DNA from 2 places in the Paenisporosarcina sp. FSL H8-0542 genome. Region 1 is predicted to be linked to the other one. Evidence: riboswitches for the same ligand, from Rfam matches in the RefSeq annotation. Region 1 holds a riboswitch; the other holds the start of a gene.
What was found. Region 1 has a riboswitch for cobalamin ahead of MHH33_RS15365 (ribonucleoside-diphosphate reductase subunit alpha). Riboswitches for the same ligand answer to the same signal wherever they lie in the genome.
Positions count from the first base shown of each region.

Region 2: another riboswitch for cobalamin. It lies ahead of MHH33_RS14090 (DUF4430 domain-containing protein); the one in region 1 lies ahead of MHH33_RS15365 (ribonucleoside-diphosphate reductase subunit alpha).

Region 1 is NZ_CP152050.1:3,056,854-3,065,155, reverse strand. Features, by position in the region: gene MHH33_RS15375 (undecaprenyl-diphosphate phosphatase) at 1-17, shown strand, start outside; gene MHH33_RS15370 (hypothetical protein) at 271-726, shown strand; cobalamin riboswitch at 806-983, shown strand; gene MHH33_RS15365 (ribonucleoside-diphosphate reductase subunit alpha) at 1,164-3,389, shown strand; gene MHH33_RS15360 (ribonucleotide-diphosphate reductase subunit beta) at 3,402-4,442, shown strand; gene MHH33_RS15355 (VOC family protein) at 4,637-5,050, shown strand; gene MHH33_RS15350 (MFS transporter) at 5,441-6,637, shown strand; gene MHH33_RS15345 (TIGR00266 family protein) at 6,806-7,603, opposite strand; gene MHH33_RS15340 (aldehyde dehydrogenase family protein) at 7,780-8,302, shown strand, end outside.
Region 2 is NZ_CP152050.1:2,766,642-2,774,943, forward strand. Features, by position in the region: gene MHH33_RS14080 (energy-coupling factor transporter transmembrane component T) at 1-279, opposite strand, end outside; gene MHH33_RS14085 (DUF4430 domain-containing protein) at 360-1,229, opposite strand; gene MHH33_RS14090 (DUF4430 domain-containing protein) at 1,372-4,977, opposite strand; cobalamin riboswitch at 5,162-5,352, opposite strand; gene MHH33_RS14095 (hypothetical protein) at 5,790-5,921, opposite strand; gene MHH33_RS14100 (DinB family protein) at 6,133-6,642, opposite strand; gene MHH33_RS14105 (hypothetical protein) at 6,881-7,093, opposite strand; gene MHH33_RS14110 (CPBP family intramembrane glutamic endopeptidase) at 7,245-8,081, opposite strand; gene MHH33_RS14115 (hypothetical protein) at 8,177-8,302, opposite strand, start outside.

The DNA of each region.
Region 1 (8,302 bases):
TGATTTATGTTCTATAATGGATTCGAAAACGGTCTCAATATGAGGCCGTTTTTTTGTTTGTGGAAAAGAGGAGAATCCGCGAGTTTTTCTGTGATGCGCAAATAGAATGGTGGAAACCGCGAATAGAGTTAAGGCTTGAAAGGAAGCTGACTGTTTCTGTCGAATATAATTGGTTAGACTAGCAAATACATTTACATAGGATACGAAATAACGTCTACTTTGCCACATTTATAACTGAATACAAACAATTGAGAAAAGGGGATAGACAACATGACCGAGACGATAAGTATCGATCACCGTACAATCGCGGTTCGATTATTTAATGAAACATGGGATTTGATGGAGAAGAAAGACCGAACAGGTGATGAGGATTCACAAATGCTGGAGAAGGCATATGCTTCGCTCTATCATTGGCGCCAAATCGGCACGAAGCTTAATTTGGCTAGAGGCTATTGGCAAGTGTCCCGTGTCCATGTCATTCTCGGACAAGGCGATACTGCATATTTTTACGGCGTGGCGGGTGCAGAACTATGTGAAGCGGAAGGATTTGGCGATTTTGATTTAGCCTTTGCTTATGAATCCATAGCACGTGCAGAAAAGTGTAGGGGCAATTCTGAGTCAATGAATATTTGGTTGGCACGCGGGCAAGTAGCGGCCGAAAATATCGCGAAAGAACCAGACAAAAAATATTTTTTAAGCGAATTGGCTAGTGTAGATAAGGGTTGAACGAATTCAGCGATGATTCATCGGTTGTAAGAAAAAACACTATATGTTAGATTGGATATTATGTAAAACACAATATATAGTGTAAAAACGAAAAAGAGGTACCAGTAATGGTTTAAAAGGGAATTCGGTACATGCCGAAGCTGTCCCCGCAACTGTAAGTGTAAACGACTGTACAAAGTCCACTGTGCATCAGCATGGGAAGGGTACGGAAGGATAATGCACGAGCCAGGAGACCTGCCTTTTTTTTCGATGAAGCAACACTTTCTTCGGGGGTTGAGGAGTGGAAGCGAGCTATTTGTAGCGAGCGAAATTCCATTTTCTCGCAAACCAATTCTACTCCTTTCCATTCTTTCAATCTTGAGCGATGGCTCAGCCGAAGAGGCTGTTCCATCGCTTTTTTGTGTTTCTGAAATTGTTGAATTGGAGTGGGTATACATATGGTACAAAAGGTATTAACAGACAAAGAAATACTTATAGATCAACTGCTGGAGCAGTTTAAAGAGAATGAGTTGGCTCCCTTGTTGCGTGCCCATGAAAAATGGCTGAAGAAAAATCCACAAGCAACCGATGAACAGTGGTCAAAAGCCATGGTAATGGAGTCACTTAGTCATCTGGATGAAGAGCAACCATACTGGACTTTCGTCGCTGCACGTGTTTACTTGGCACAAGTTTACAGCGAACTCGCTGTAAGTCGAGAATGTTCAAGTCAAAATGTGTATAAGGATTTTGAGAAACACCTTCAGCGCTTATCGGACAAGGGTTTATATAATGCCCGTCTCCTGAAGACCTATAGTAAAGAAGAAATCAAAGCATTAGGTGAAGTGCTTGAACCGGAACGCGATGGACTATTCACATATATTGGATTAAAGACATTGATGGACCGTTACGTGGCAAGAGATTACGACCTTTCACCCGCAGAGCTACCGCAAGAACGATGGCTCATCATTGCTATGACGTTAATGCAAAACGAAACCGTGAATCGCTTGGAGAAAGTGAAGGAAGCGTACTGGGCAATGAGTAACTTGTATATGACCGTTGCAACACCAACCCTTTCCAATGCAGGGAAGCCACATGGGCAATTATCGAGTTGCTTCATCGATACAGTTGACGACAGTCTGCAAGGGATTTATGACTCGAATACAGATGTTGCCACGCTATCGAAATATGGCGGTGGTATAGGCATTTACATGGGGAAAGTGAGAAGCAGAGGTTCCTCAATCCGAGGATACAAGGGAGCATCGAGCGGTGTGCTGCCGTGGATCAAGCAATTGAATAATACAGCGGTCAGCGTGGATCAACTAGGTCAACGACAAGGAGCGATTGCCGTATATTTGGATGTGTGGCATAAGGACATCTTGCCTTTCCTAGATTTGAAGCTAAACAACGGGGATGAACGATTACGCGCACATGATATTTTCACAGGTGTGTGCCTACCGGATATTTTCATGGAGAAAGTCGAAGCACGCGAAGAATGGACACTATTTGACCCGCATGAAGTACGTACTGTCATGGGTTATTCTCTAGAAGATTTCTACGATGAAACCCGGGGGGAAGGTGCTTTCCGAGATAAATATGAAGAGTGTGTAGCGAACGAACAGTTATCGAGAGAAGTAATGCCGGCCATTGATATTATGAAACGCATCATGCGCAGCCAACTGGAAACGGGTGTGCCATTTATGTTTTATCGAGACGAAGTAAATCGAAGAAATTCAAATAAACATGAAGGCATGATTTACAGCAGTAACTTGTGCACGGAAATTTTTCAAAATATGAGTGCGACAGAATTTGAATCGATCACGTTGGAAGACGATGTCATAGTCACACGTCGTAAGCCTGGTGATTTTGTCGTGTGTAACTTGTCCTCCATCAATTTAGGAAAAGCAGTTCCAGCTGGTGTGTTGGAAAGATTGATCGAAGTACAAGTACGCATGCTCGACAATGTCATCGATCTGAACATGATTCCAGTGCCACAGGCAGAACGAACAAACGCAAGATACCGTGGAATCGGACTTGGAACATTTGGCTGGCATCACTTATTAGCGCTGAAAGGAATTCGATGGGAATCTGACGAAGCGGTAGAATTTGCGGATGAATTGTACGAGGAGATTGCTTATTTGACAGTGCAAGCATCCATGAATATCTCTCGTGAAAAAGGACCTTATCCATTATTCGTTGGATCGGCATTTCATACGGGAGAGTATTTTGAATCCCGTGGTTACGATTCATTGAAATGGCGTGAGCTTCGTCTGGATGTTGCCATGAATGGCGTGAGAAACGGGTATCTCATGGCCGTCGCACCGAATTCTTCCACGTCGATATTGGCAGGAAGTACAGCAAGCATCGATCCTATATTCCAAAAAAGCTATTCGGAAGAGAAGAAAGACTACAAAATTCCGGTAACAGTACCTGACTTGAATCAAGAAACAACATGGTTTTATAAGTCCGCGTACTTCATCAATCAACATTGGACATTAAAACAGAACGCTGCACGACAACGCCATATCGATCAAGGGGTATCGTTGAATTTATATGTCCAAAACACAATTAAGGCGAAAGAATTGCTGGACTTGCATTTGGATGCGTGGGCAAGTGGTTTGAAAACGACCTATTATGTGCGCTCCACATCGGTGGAAATGATGGAATGTGAGTCTTGCTCAAGCTAAGGAGGAAATTGAATGACAACGATTGAAAAACGAAAGCTCATGGATAAAGAGGCACCAAACCGTTCTACCGGCATCGTCAATGGGGCTTCATCGAATGTACTGAACTGGGATGATGTCCGGTTCAGTTGGGCGTATCCGAAATATAAAAGGATGCTCGGAAACTTCTGGACCCCTTTTGAAATTAATATGGGTTCGGACGTGAAGCAGTTCGGCGGATTAAATGATGCGGAGCGGGAAGCATTCTTGAAAATCATCGGCTTATTGGCATTGCTCGATAGTATTCAAACTGATTTCGCAGGGAAAGTTGCTGATTATTTAACGGATTCCAGTTTGAATGCGCTTATGATAATTTTGGCACAACAAGAAGTGATTCATAATCATTCGTATTCGTATGTGCTGTCGAGCTTGGTGTCGAAACAAGAGCAAGACCGGGTGTTTGATTTCTGGCGCACGGAACCGGTCCTAGCAAAGCGAAACGAATTCGTCATGAAAGGGTATGAAGCTTTTTCAGATGAGCCAAATGTTGATTCATTATTGACTGCGATTGTCTATGATGTCATTTTGGAAGGGTTATTTTTCTATTCTGGATTCGCTTTCTTCTATCATCTCGCACGTCATCAAAAAATGGTCGGCACGAGCACAATGATCAACTACATCAATCGAGATGAACAAATTCACGTTGATTTGTTCGTGAAAATTTATCAGGAGTTGTTGCGAGAATATCCTCAGTACGATACGCCAGAAAGAGCTCGTGAAGTTGAAAATATTTTCAAAGAAGCGGCTGCACTTGAAATCGAATGGGCACGTGAAGTGATAGGGGATCGAATTGACGGTCTGGACGTCGAGGATGTGGAAGAATACATTTGCTTCTATGCAAATGTCCGCTGTGCTCAACTTGGCTATGAACGACCATTCCCGGCGTATCGCAAAAATCCATTGAAGTGGATCAAGGCTTACGAAGAAGTGGATTTGGGCAAAACCGACTTTTTTGAGCAAAAGTCTCGTCAATATGTAAAAGTCAATGTGCAAGACAATGGGTTTGATGATTTATAGGAAGTTTGGGAAGAACGCTGTTTCATAAGGTGAGTTGAATCTGTAGTGCGATGAGTTTGAGCGATAAATTTGTACAAGTGACCTTTAAATAATCAAAAGAGTAACAAATAAACATTTTAAGATGTAAAAGGATAATAAAGAGGTCTGGCGAATCCTATAAGAGATACTTAATTTTCATTAAGGAGATGTAGAGAATGAAACCAGTACTTCCATATTTAACGTTTTACGGAAATGCCAAAGACGCAGCTGTATTTTATGAAGAAACATTCAGTTTAGAGAACCAAGGTATGCTTAAATATGGGGATAGTGATTTTCCATCACCGCCTGAAGCGGCAGATTACATTATGCATTGTCACTTAACAAATGGAAACTTCAGCATTATGCTTGCTGACTCCTCAACCCCTGGCGAATCAGGTACGACAAATGTTTCATTGATGATTGAATGTGAAAGCGAAGAAGAAGTGAATCGTCTGTACAATGCATTATTAGTGGGCGGTCAGGCAATCATGGAACTTCAGGACACGTTTTGGGGAGCCAAATATGCTAAAGTGCGCGACCAGTTTGGGTACACATGGGATCTGAATTTCGAAAAAGGACAAGCTGAATAACAAACTGTGAAAGATAGTAGGGGCTGCCGATGTTACTGGCAGCCTTTTTTGTTGGGGAAAAATGGGTGAATGGGAATAAAGCTCGGTCAAGTGTTGCACCGGCTCCCAGGAAGAACGCCCTGAAGAATCCTAACAAGGAACCCCTAAGTTCATTCATGCCGAATAAAATACTCTGATTAATTTACCCACACCAAATCCGCTCTTCTGTATCTAAAAAAACCATGACAATATTCTGAATAGAAATTATAATGAATAAAGTTTTAGAGAGGGAGAGATAGCATATGAAAAGAACAACATTGGCTTCAGCATACAAATTGGAGGGCATGTTGGGATAAAATGTGAACTCCGATTTGATTTTAACCCAAATCAAAAAATCGGAGGAAATTAGAATTGAGTATACAAAATTTTTATTACACTTTAACAAGTTCACGGTCGTTTTTCATTCAGATGGTGTTCACATTAAACGCCATTTACTATGTAACTCAAGCGGAATTGAATGCTTTGCAACTCGTATTGATCGGTACGATTATGGAAGTGTCTGTTTTACTGTTTGAAATGCCCACAGGTTTATTTGCGGATCATTTCGGACGGAAAAGGTCACTTGCTTTCGGAACACTCGTCATCGGGTTAGCACATGTTTTGGAAGGCAGTACGCCTGAGTTTTGGGCAATTGCGGTAGCTTCTGCGATGTGGGGAATCGGCTGGACATTCATCAGCGGGGCGGAACAAGCTTGGATTGCTGATGAACTGAACGCTAAAAGTTTGGAAAAGACGTTCTTACGTGGATCGCAGTTTTCATCCTTGGCTCGCTTTGCGGCAATTCTGGCAAGTGTGACCATCGCAGCGATTTGGTCCGTACAAATTGCAATTATTGTTGCGGGAATCATGCTCATTGTCATGGCGGTATGGGCTTTCATCAAGCTGCCTGAAACAAAGTTTGTTAGAGTTACTCGTGAAAAAGGTGTTTCGGGTGTCACGCATATGGTGAACACCATCAAAGCTGGTGTTTCTCAAATTCGCGGGAACACAGTGTTGGTCAGTATTGCGATGGTTACATTGTTTTGGGGGCTCGCCAGCGAAGGCTTCGATCGTTTGTACGGCGCCCATTTCATTGTGGACTACCAGTTGTCGGAAAGTGAGAACGTTTATTGGTTCGGTACATTTTATGCGGTCGCGTTTTTACTGAATATCGTGATCCTTCGTTTCGTCGAGAGACATGTCAAAGGACGTTATGCACATGTATTATTGATTACTAACACCGTGTTGATTGCAACGATGATTGCTTTCGCCTGGACAGGTCATTTCTGGGTGGCGGTAGCCATGTATTGGGTGACAAGTGCACTGAGAAACGTAAACTATCCATTGATGAGCATCGTTACAAATGAACGCATAGAATCAAAAGGGCGTGCCACAACACTTTCCATGTTTGGGCAGCTTGATGCATTCGGACAGATTGCCGGTGGACCACTCGTCGGCATGCTGGCGTTGTACACGTCCATTGCAGGAGGGATTACTTCTTCTGCGTCGTTAATCCTGCCGGTGCTTTATTTCTTATGGCGGATGAAAAGGAAAATGAAAGTTTCATAGATTGATTAAGTGCCTGGTGCGAATACGTATCAGGTTTTTTATTTTACAGCGAAGCGTAAAGAGCAAATCAGAAGGTAGATATATGGGGGAATTACTGGTGCAAGGGAATAAATGACGCAACCACAAAAAAACAGTGCACCATTAAAGGCACACTGTCAGTAACTTTATTTATTTCCCGCCTAATATATCAAATAGCCCGCCTGCCAAGCTACCTTCACCTTTTGAGCTGCCGCCAGGAATTTGTGGGGCTGCTGCAAAGACTCGGCTTGCCAATCGACTGAATGGCAACGATTGTATCCATACGGTTCCTGGTCCACGCAATGTAGCGAAGAACAATCCTTCTCCACCGAACAACGCCGTTTTTACGCCCGGCACCATTTCAATGTTGTAATCAACTTCCTTGGTCATTGCCACTAAACATCCTGTATCGACACGTAACACTTCGCCAGGTTGTAAGTGTTTCTTATGAATAGTACCTCCAGCATGAACGAATGCGAGTCCGTCACCTTCAAGCTTTTGCATGATAAAGCCTTCACCACCAAAGAAACCAGTCCCAAGTTTACGTTGGAATTCAACGCCGACCGATACGCCTTTAGCCGCTGCCAGGAACGCATCTTTTTGACAAATGATTTTGCCGCCCATTTCACTCAAATCCATTGGAATGATTTTTCCTGGATATGGGGAAGCGAAATACACATGTTTTTTGCCAGATCCGTTATTAGTGAATGTCGTCATGAATAAACTTTCTCCTGTAAGCATACGCTTACCGGCACCCATCAGTTTGCCCATGATTCCTCCTCCTCCTGAAGAAGAGCCATCTCCGAAAATAGTTTCCATAGAGATGCCGTCTTCCATCATCATTAAGCTGCCTGCTTCTGCAACAACCGTTTCTTTTGGATCGAGTTCTACTTCCACAAACTGCATATCGTCACCGTGTAATTTGTAATCAATTTCGTGGTTGTTCATGCGTCACATTCCTCCAGTAATTTAATCTACTCATTCATACGCTTCTCGCAACAAAAAGTTTCATCAAACGTCACTATTTATAAATAATCCGTTTTTTCAAAAAATTGAAAGGTTTAAACGACCATGTGTCGAATAAGTAAAGTGAAAGCGTTCTCAAATCGAAAGGGGTAAGGTACATGCAATTGAACAATTACATCGGTGGAAAGTGGCAGGAAGCTGGAGATGCAAAGTACGTTCCTGTGACTAACCCTGCTAATGGAGAAGAGTTAGCGCAAGTGCGATTATCAACTAAAGAAGATGTGGATTCAGCTGTCTTGGCAGCAAAGGAAGCGCAGAAAAAATGGGCGCTGGTCCCTGCACCGAAGCGGGCAGATTATTTATATGAAATTGGGCGTATTATGAAAGAAAAGAAAGAGCATCTTGCACAAGTGTTGACGAAAGAAATGGGAAAAGTCATTGAAGAAGGTCGCGGAGAAGTACAGGAAGGAATCGATATGGCATTCTACATGGCAGGTGAAGGCCGCCGTTTGTTCGGCGAAACGACGCCATCGGAACTGGCTGATAAGTTTGCGATGAGCGTACGTGCTCCGATCGGTGTGGTTGGGCTCATTACGCCTTGGAACTTCCCGGTTGCGATTGCCACGTGGAAATCATTCCCTGCGATTGTTGCTGGCAATACGTTTTTATGGAAGCCAGCAA
Region 2 (8,302 bases), 290 kb from region 1:
TTCCAGGGTAACCTGCTTCCCTCGAAAGTAGAAGAAAATGTGCGTACCCCTCGAATTCAACAATGGATTCAAGACAATAATGGCAACGCTCATCCAGACGAGTGATGGAATCCATTTCCTGAGCGCTTTGCCGCCGCCATGGGCAAGATTGGCCCCAAACAGCAGCAAGCACGCCACAAGCAGAAATGCTGGATGATTGAAATACATGGCGAGAAAGCCGACACATAAATAATAGAAGAAAACCACGAATGGGTGGCAGCTGCGAAAGCCACTTTCCATATTTGTACACCTTCTTTCATTTAACGTTTCTCATGCAGAAAACCGGCCGCATTGCACTGGCCGGTTTTCGCTTGGCTGAATTAACGGCGAAAAGGTTTCAGGTCGGCTTTCAGGTCCTCCCCAAGACTGGTCGTATAGAGCCATTCGACATGATCATCCACCATTAACGGGACCGTGCCTGCCCCACGATCCGGAAATACCCCATTTACACGGTACATCCAGCCGCTCCCCTGTCCACGATCAAATTCATAGACATTGGCGATACCTTCCACGTAAGCACTGGCGCCTTTCCCGCCACGGTAATCCATTTGGATTTTATGTTTTTTCGTGATTTGGATCAATGCGTCCAGTACGGTATCCCCTTCCTTGAATTCCATTTTTACAGGAGTCAGAGGGACCTCACTTGACGAGATGACGATTGAGAAGACGATTGTGGATGCTTGCTCTTCAGGTTCCTTTTCTTTTTCAGCGGGGCTTTCCACAGGCGGTGCCGGTGGCTTGGAAGGGACCTGTACGGGTGCTGCCGTTTTTGGGAGATTGCCGGCAGTGGCGTTTGAAGGTTGCTTGCCATCTTCCCCTAAAGGCCCTGACGTATGATTTTCGGCTTGTCCTGGCTGCTTTTTAGCCTGCTCCTTTGCATGAGTAGGCTGCTGCACTTCTTTCTTTGCCGACGCAACCGTTTTTTCCTGCTCATTTTCCACCCGTACCTTGGTTTCTCCTGCTTTTTCTTGCTCTTCCTTGCGGGAATCCGTTATTGATTCTTCAGAGATGCCCTCGTTCTCTTCTACGGGTTCCTGTTCCGTCAGCTCCTCGCTTGCATCCGTTTCCTGGCTGCTCTGCGGTTTTTCCAGCCCTGTCGGTTTCTGCAGTGACGATCCGCATGCGCCCAGCAAAAGAACCAATACAAAAGCGGCGGCCAAATTTCCGAAGAACTTCACATGGTTCCTCAACGATAGTCCCCCTTTACTTACATTCTTTGAATTGAATGTCCTCCATATTGCAGACAATCCAGCACCTTAGTGGAGGAATGCTGGACCGTCCTTGAAATACGATATTTAATGTGAACACTTGATAAAATGAACGCGACACTGTTTATTTCTTGTTGTTCAGTGAACGGGAAAGGAACACGGCAAAATGCGCGCGGGAGACAGACCCTTTAGGATCGAAATTTCCGTTCCCATTCCCAAGCGTGATACCATTTTGATATAAAATTTCTGCATCTTTCCGATGTGCATCCGACACACTGTCCAGATCAGCCAATTTCACTTTTTCATTTGTGGCTTTCAATCCAAAAGCTCGGACAAGCACGGAAGCCATTTGTTCACGATTCAGTTTTTCACCAGCACCGAAAGTTTCCCCGATCCCCTGACCTCTGAAAATGCCTGCCGCTTTCGCAGCATGTGCGGCTTCATAGAATACGCTAGATTTGGCTACATCCTTGAATCCTGCCGGCGACTCCGGAGCTTTCAAATCCAGTGCTCTGGCAAATAAAATCGCCGCTTCCCCTCGGTTCAATTCTAGGTTTGGCTTGAACGTCCCATCCAAGAAGCCAGCAATTACACCTTTTTCAGCAAGCTCCTGTATTTCTTTTTCCCCAAAAGATCCTTTCTTGACATCCGGGAATGAAAGATTCGGGGCCGATGCCTTTACGTCTCCCATATCATACAGGCCGGTTTTGCCAGTTTTGAGACGGTCATAGGCGACCAAAGCCATCATCCCTTGCTGGGTGGCCATGTAGTTGCTTTCCGCGCCTTTCGTATGGGAAATCCCCCCGTCCATATTGACAAAGGTTTGAAGTGCCGAAAGCAAATCGCCTTTCTCTTTCTTGAAGCGATTGTCTTCCAAGTCAATCCCAAGACTTGACAGCGCAATGATTACTTGCGAAACGCTTTCACTGTTGACTGATCCTGCCGACTGGAATCCACCTTCAGCCAGTTGTTGCTTGGACAGCCAATCCAATCCTTTATTCGTTGCATCCTTTGCTTCTTTCGTTTGCTGGTATTTCGCTAGAGCTTGCAGCGCCATGGCAGTCATGTCGATATCACTTGCAGCTCCATCCGTCAGCGGAAAGCCACCATCGCCGTTCTGTTCCGCAAGCAGCCAATCCACCAGCTTTGCTTTCGTCCATACCGCATTCGCAGGAACTTCGTAATTTTTTGAGTCCAAGGCAAGCAAAGCGAAAATGACACCGTTTGTCCCTTGCATCGTCATGCGTTCATTGTTGTAGATTTTTTCAATGAAGTCATATCCCGCGATATTTCTCGGATTTTTCCCGATCGAGGTGATGGCCAACGCCATCCGCTCATAGTCGGTGACTTTCCTGAACTCTCCTTTTTCCGCCTTTACATAGCTCTCGAACGCAGCGTAGTAAGAAGCTGGAACTTTTTGAGCCGCCCTCGCCAAACCAAGTACATCCCAATCGATGAAATGATCATAATTAGTGAAATCACGGGTTTTTTCGATCCATTTTGCTGCATTGGCAATTGATTTTTGTATCTCGATCTGGTTGTTTCCATTGCTATTGCCGTTTCCGGGACTGCCGCCCCCTCCGTTATCCGGAATATTTCCTTGTCCTAGATCATGCCCAAGATCCTTCGTATATTGCCAGCGGAGAACATCTCCGTCTTTCAACACATAGTTCCCTGCACTGTATTCCGGGAAGGTTCCGTTGACCGAATACATCCAACCACTTTGTGAACCATGGTCAAACTCCCCAAGATTTTCTATCGCCTGAACGTAAAGCCCAGCCCCGGATCCAATATAATCAATGGATACCCCTTTTTGGTCGGCCACTCTTTTCAATAATGTGAACGCAGTATCACCATTTTGCAGTGCCACTTCCATAGGCACGATGATATCTCCCAGACCTATTGTGCGCTTCTCGACGGACAGTGTGACCGTTTTGTCCGACGGGATGGCACCGCTGTCGGGGTCTTCCTCAATGATGATCTTACTTGATTGGCGCAGGAGCCTTGGATAACTACCGTTAATGTCTTTCGTGACCTTCAGCTCATACGTCCCGACCCTTGCTTTTTCACCAGGTATGCGTGCGACTCCGTTGGCATCCGTTCTGAATGTCTCCCCATTGAAGTGGATGGCCGCGTCCTTGATCTTCGCTACCTCGTTCTCTTTTTCCAGTTCCCAGGAACGGTTGTACACATTGTATTCTGCCGTCACCGTAACTTCAATTTCATCGCCTTCAAGTAATTTCGGCGCAATTGAAATGTTTGGGCGGAGGGTCAATTCCTCCACTTCATCGGCTATATCGATATCTTGGTAAATGTCCCCCACGTTCCCGTAAAACCAGACGATTTCATCTCCGTCTTCAATCGGGTACTCTCCGACAGACACACCCGGATAGTCATCATTCACTATATACTGCCAGCCATCCCAGGCCCCGAACGTCGCTTGTTCCTCTGGCCCTATTTTGGCAATATAGGAACTCGATCCTTCAAACGGGATGCTTGCTTCGGCAAGCGCCTGCTCCGTCGCATCGAAAGCATCGGCGGCTTCCATGAATGTCTCCACTTGGACATCTTTATTCATGAGTAGCGTATCGTTGATTCCTTCCACTCTTACCGAGACATTCGTTTGCTTGTCCAGTTCTTGCTCCTTGTAGTCTTTCAGCCGCACGAAAGTCGACTTTCCTGCAACGGCATCAGAGATGGCAAGCAATCCTTGCTCGGTTGCCAACTGCCAGGAGCCCAAAGTGTTCTCCTGCCAAGTAAATCTGCCATCAGCCATTTGATAGCGGTCCACAAATCGTTCAATCAGGTTGACCGATCCGAGCTGCGTCGTTTCCATGGTCCACTTTTCCGAGAAGAGGTCCTCGCCTACCGCCGCCAAGCCATTGATGATAGGCGCGACGCTATTGGAGTTTTCCCCGAACATCTGCCCCATGACTTCGCCCGTGGCTTTGTTCCGGTTGTCATGTATCCCTTGGACCGCCTTGTCGACAGCGGCTTTCACATCCGGCCGGTCCAAATGTGGGGCTAGGGCGATCAGTATCCACCCTGTCACATCGGAATCGCCAAAGTATCCTGTCGTGGCATTTTGCTTACTCAATATATATTGGATATGTTTATCCTGGTCATACTCCGCTTCCATCAGATCAAGCGCGACCATTGCCCAAGGCTCTCCCCAAATAGTAAAGAAAGATCCGTTCTCTTTCTGCTTCGCAACTAAATCATGCACTATGTCCCGTGTCCCGAATTTATATGGGTTTTTGCCCAAAACGATGGAACCGATAACAATTCCTGCATCCTCGTTCGAGGAAGTAGTCACCTTTTCCTTGCCGACGGTCCAATAAGACGCTGGATTCCATGGGGAAGCATTTTCTTTCCATGGAACGTCGTTTTCCAAGTCCGTCCCTGCACCCCATAAAGCGGACATCAGCCAATAATTGCTATGTGAAGTCCCTTTGGAATAGTCAGGGGGGTTCTGTATGTAGTAGTTTTTCGTTTTCTCGATTGCTTGTTCCACTTTTGCTCTTATCTCGGCGCTACGGTCGGTTTGTGTCGACTGCGTTTGTGTATTAATTTGCCCTTCGGCAAGCTGGCCTCTCGTCTCCTGAGGCAGCGAAGCATTTCCGCTTTCCCCTATGGCTCCTGCCTGGATCGGTGAAATCAAGGACCCGAGCATAATCAATGCCAATAATGCAGGAAGAAGGCGTCGCAATTTCTGTGTGTAGGTAGTCAAGTGATGATTCTCCATTTCTCATAGAATTTTTGATTAACGTGTTGTTGCGGTTCCGTGAAATCCTCCCTTTTTCGAAATCAAACAAAAAAAGCGCTTACCCCCGGAAGAAAGGTAAGAGCCTTTGTATTCTCACAAATTCAAAAAGAAATTCAATGATCCACAATGCAACCTTTTCCCGGAAGGTATTCTACATCTATATTTAGGCAAGTCTCCTGACTTATGAGGTTGGTACGTTTCTTCCGCCTTCCCAGTTTTTCAACTAGTGGCTCATGGAAGTCACTCCCTCAATTACAGTGGCCGGACCGTCCAGGATTTTAACCTGGTTCCTTTTTAATCTTTACCCGCAAGTAAAGAACCAAAATATATAACTATTCAATTATTAAATCGCTTTCATTATAGTTTAATGGAAATAGAATTACAATAATTGAATTGGTAAAGTTTGCCTACAAAAAACGGATGATTTTTTATATAGAGATAAAGTGGGGGTTATCGCTCCTACGATTAAAAAGTCTCCAGGACTCATCATCCTCTTCTGAAGTGTCTGGGAATAATTCCAATATATAACTTTTCGATAAATAGACCTTTAGCCCACCTACTTCATCTGAGTCAATGATTTCAACAATCAAATGTTCTTTTCCTAAAATATCCTGCTATGCGTTGGTAGTACCATTAGTTCAAAATGCTTCTTATTCATTTGGTAAATTAATCCTCTTATTGAACTAACCTGCCTCGTTTGTTCAATAAGAAAAAGCTGCCTAAGCAGCACGAGGATCTTCAACTAAAGCACCCGTTAGTTGAATAAGAAGTTTTATTTAATTCTCTTGATGTTTTTTCTTATACATCTCTTTTAGTACATCTACATATTTATCGCTTGTAAAGTCATCTTTTCCGTCTTTTGCCATTTCCAAATATGCGGCGGTCATCATTTCAATGCTTTTTAGCATCTGACTCATCTAAGGCAATGATTTTTTCTTTTGTTTTTCTAAATCCAACATAAATTATCTCCTTAGTTCTGAATGAAACTATAGTAAATTCGCTATAAGGGGTAGCGTCAGGAAAATGCAGATTTACAACGTTAAGGAAGTTTCAATATTAAAAAACCTAATTTCTCATTTAATGCTGAAAAATTAGGTTTTTTCATTAATAGAAAAAGACTTATAAGTATTTATCACTAATCACTTTCATATGGTGTAACTCGTGCCCGGCAATACCATATGCAATGGTACCTATCGAAACTGGGCTGTTCATTACAGTTCCATTACGAACCCACGCTGCATCATCAATGGTTGAAATAAGGCTTAACGTGTTGGAGCGTACTGTGTCAAAACCAGCTAGTAACTGCTCCCAGGATAATTTGTTGAAGTTTGCCGCAGCAACGTATTGATCCTGATCCATTGCTGGGAGTGGTGCACTTTCATTTCGTGCAATGGCAAGCATTCGATACGACATCACACGTTCCGAGTCGGTCATATGCCCAATCACTTCTTTTAAAGTCCATTTCCCTGGAGCGTACGACTTCCTTGCTGCCTCCTCTGATACGCTGCTTAAGAGGGTAATGGTCTTAGTTCGTTGCTTACTAAGTATTTCTTCAATATCTCCATCTGGCACAAGACTAACAAACCTAGCATGCTCTGGATTTTCAATAAATAATGGTCGTGGACGCACAAGAATCCTCCTCATCGGAATAGTTAATTATGGTTCTAGGCAAATATTCGACAGTAAGAAGATATTTCCTTCATTATCTGTACAACTGATTTATGCAGTTAACATAATACAGATAATAATGGATTAATTCACTTTTTATTCCACTAACCTGCCCCGTTAGTTCAATAAGAAAAAAGAGCTGCCAAAGCAACTCCACGATCTTTAACTAAAGCACCCGTTAGTTGAATAAGGAAAATGTTTATCTCTTTCGCTTTTCTAGCCAAGGTTGGATTTTCTTTTCAATTAATTTAACTCCAATATAAGCATCCAAGACACCAACTAATAAAACAATAATTATCATACTTATACCAGTAGAATCAGCATTTACAATCGGTTTGAAAATTCTAAAAACGACAGATAAAAGAATGGGTGATGTTATTACAACCCAAACAACTACAAAAATGTTAACCACTTCAAACGCCTCTTTTAATATTTATTTTAGGATAAGATAAAAGTTTTCTTTAGCTAACATGCCCCGTTAGATGAAAAAGAAAAAAGGGCTACCAAAGCAGCCCAAAGATTTTTACAAAAGCACCCTTTAGTTGAATAAGAAAATATCCGTCTTATTCAATAACCAAAAGCTTAACTTGCTTCCAACCTCTAATAAATATTAGTAGAAGGAAAAATGTAATAGCAAATGTAATCGGTCCGTACAATGCTAATTCCCCTATCAATTGTTCTCTCGAGGGCATGGCTAAATCAGTCAAATTTGGAGAATCGAATGTACTCAAAAGAATAGCTACAAGGTTTATTACTGCATGTAAAATAATTGGTATCCAAATGTTTTGTTTCAATAGATAAAAATAAGCTAACATACATCCCATAAGAAATGCATGAGCTATTCCAATGAAACCACTATGTACTATGGCGAAAATAAGAGAAGAAATTAATATTGCAGTAATAGGCTTAAATCTTTTTGTTAACTTTCTTAGCACTATACCTCTAAAAAACAGCTCTTCCCATATTGGAGTTAATATCGCTGTAGAGATTATAGGTATTATTAAACTTAATGCACTCCTAGATACGGGTTCAATATTTTGTTCAGAAAGAAAGTTAATAAAATAATCAAAAAGTGATGGGAATAGAATAACGAACAGCGTAAAACTAATTGCTGCTATGAAAGTAAAATTAATTTTTAAAATGATACTCAAAGAGACATATTTTGCCCATTTGATACCTGACATACTCTTTTTAAGAGAAACATTATTAAATTCAATTCTATACTTTTTAATTTGGTAGATGAAATAAATCAAGATGGCTATTTTTAAAACTAACACAAGTGTTCCGTTTGGATAATTCTTTAACATAAAACCAAAAAAAATTATTCCCGAAATCACTATAGACATATAAAAAAGAACAAATGACGTAATATTAAATTTCCGATAATTGTCTACATCCATTTACAAATCTCCCCCACTAAATTTTACCACAAAAAATCTTATCTCTTATTGAACTAACCTGCCCCGTTAGTTGAAGATGAAAACGGAATACTATTTCACCAATTTAATATCAACATTAAAATGCTTGAAATGAGGAATACAACAAAAAAGGCAAGGATGTAATATGTTTTTCCTTGTTGCTGTGTCTTATGTTTCTTTTCATAATCCTTCCAACCAATAAA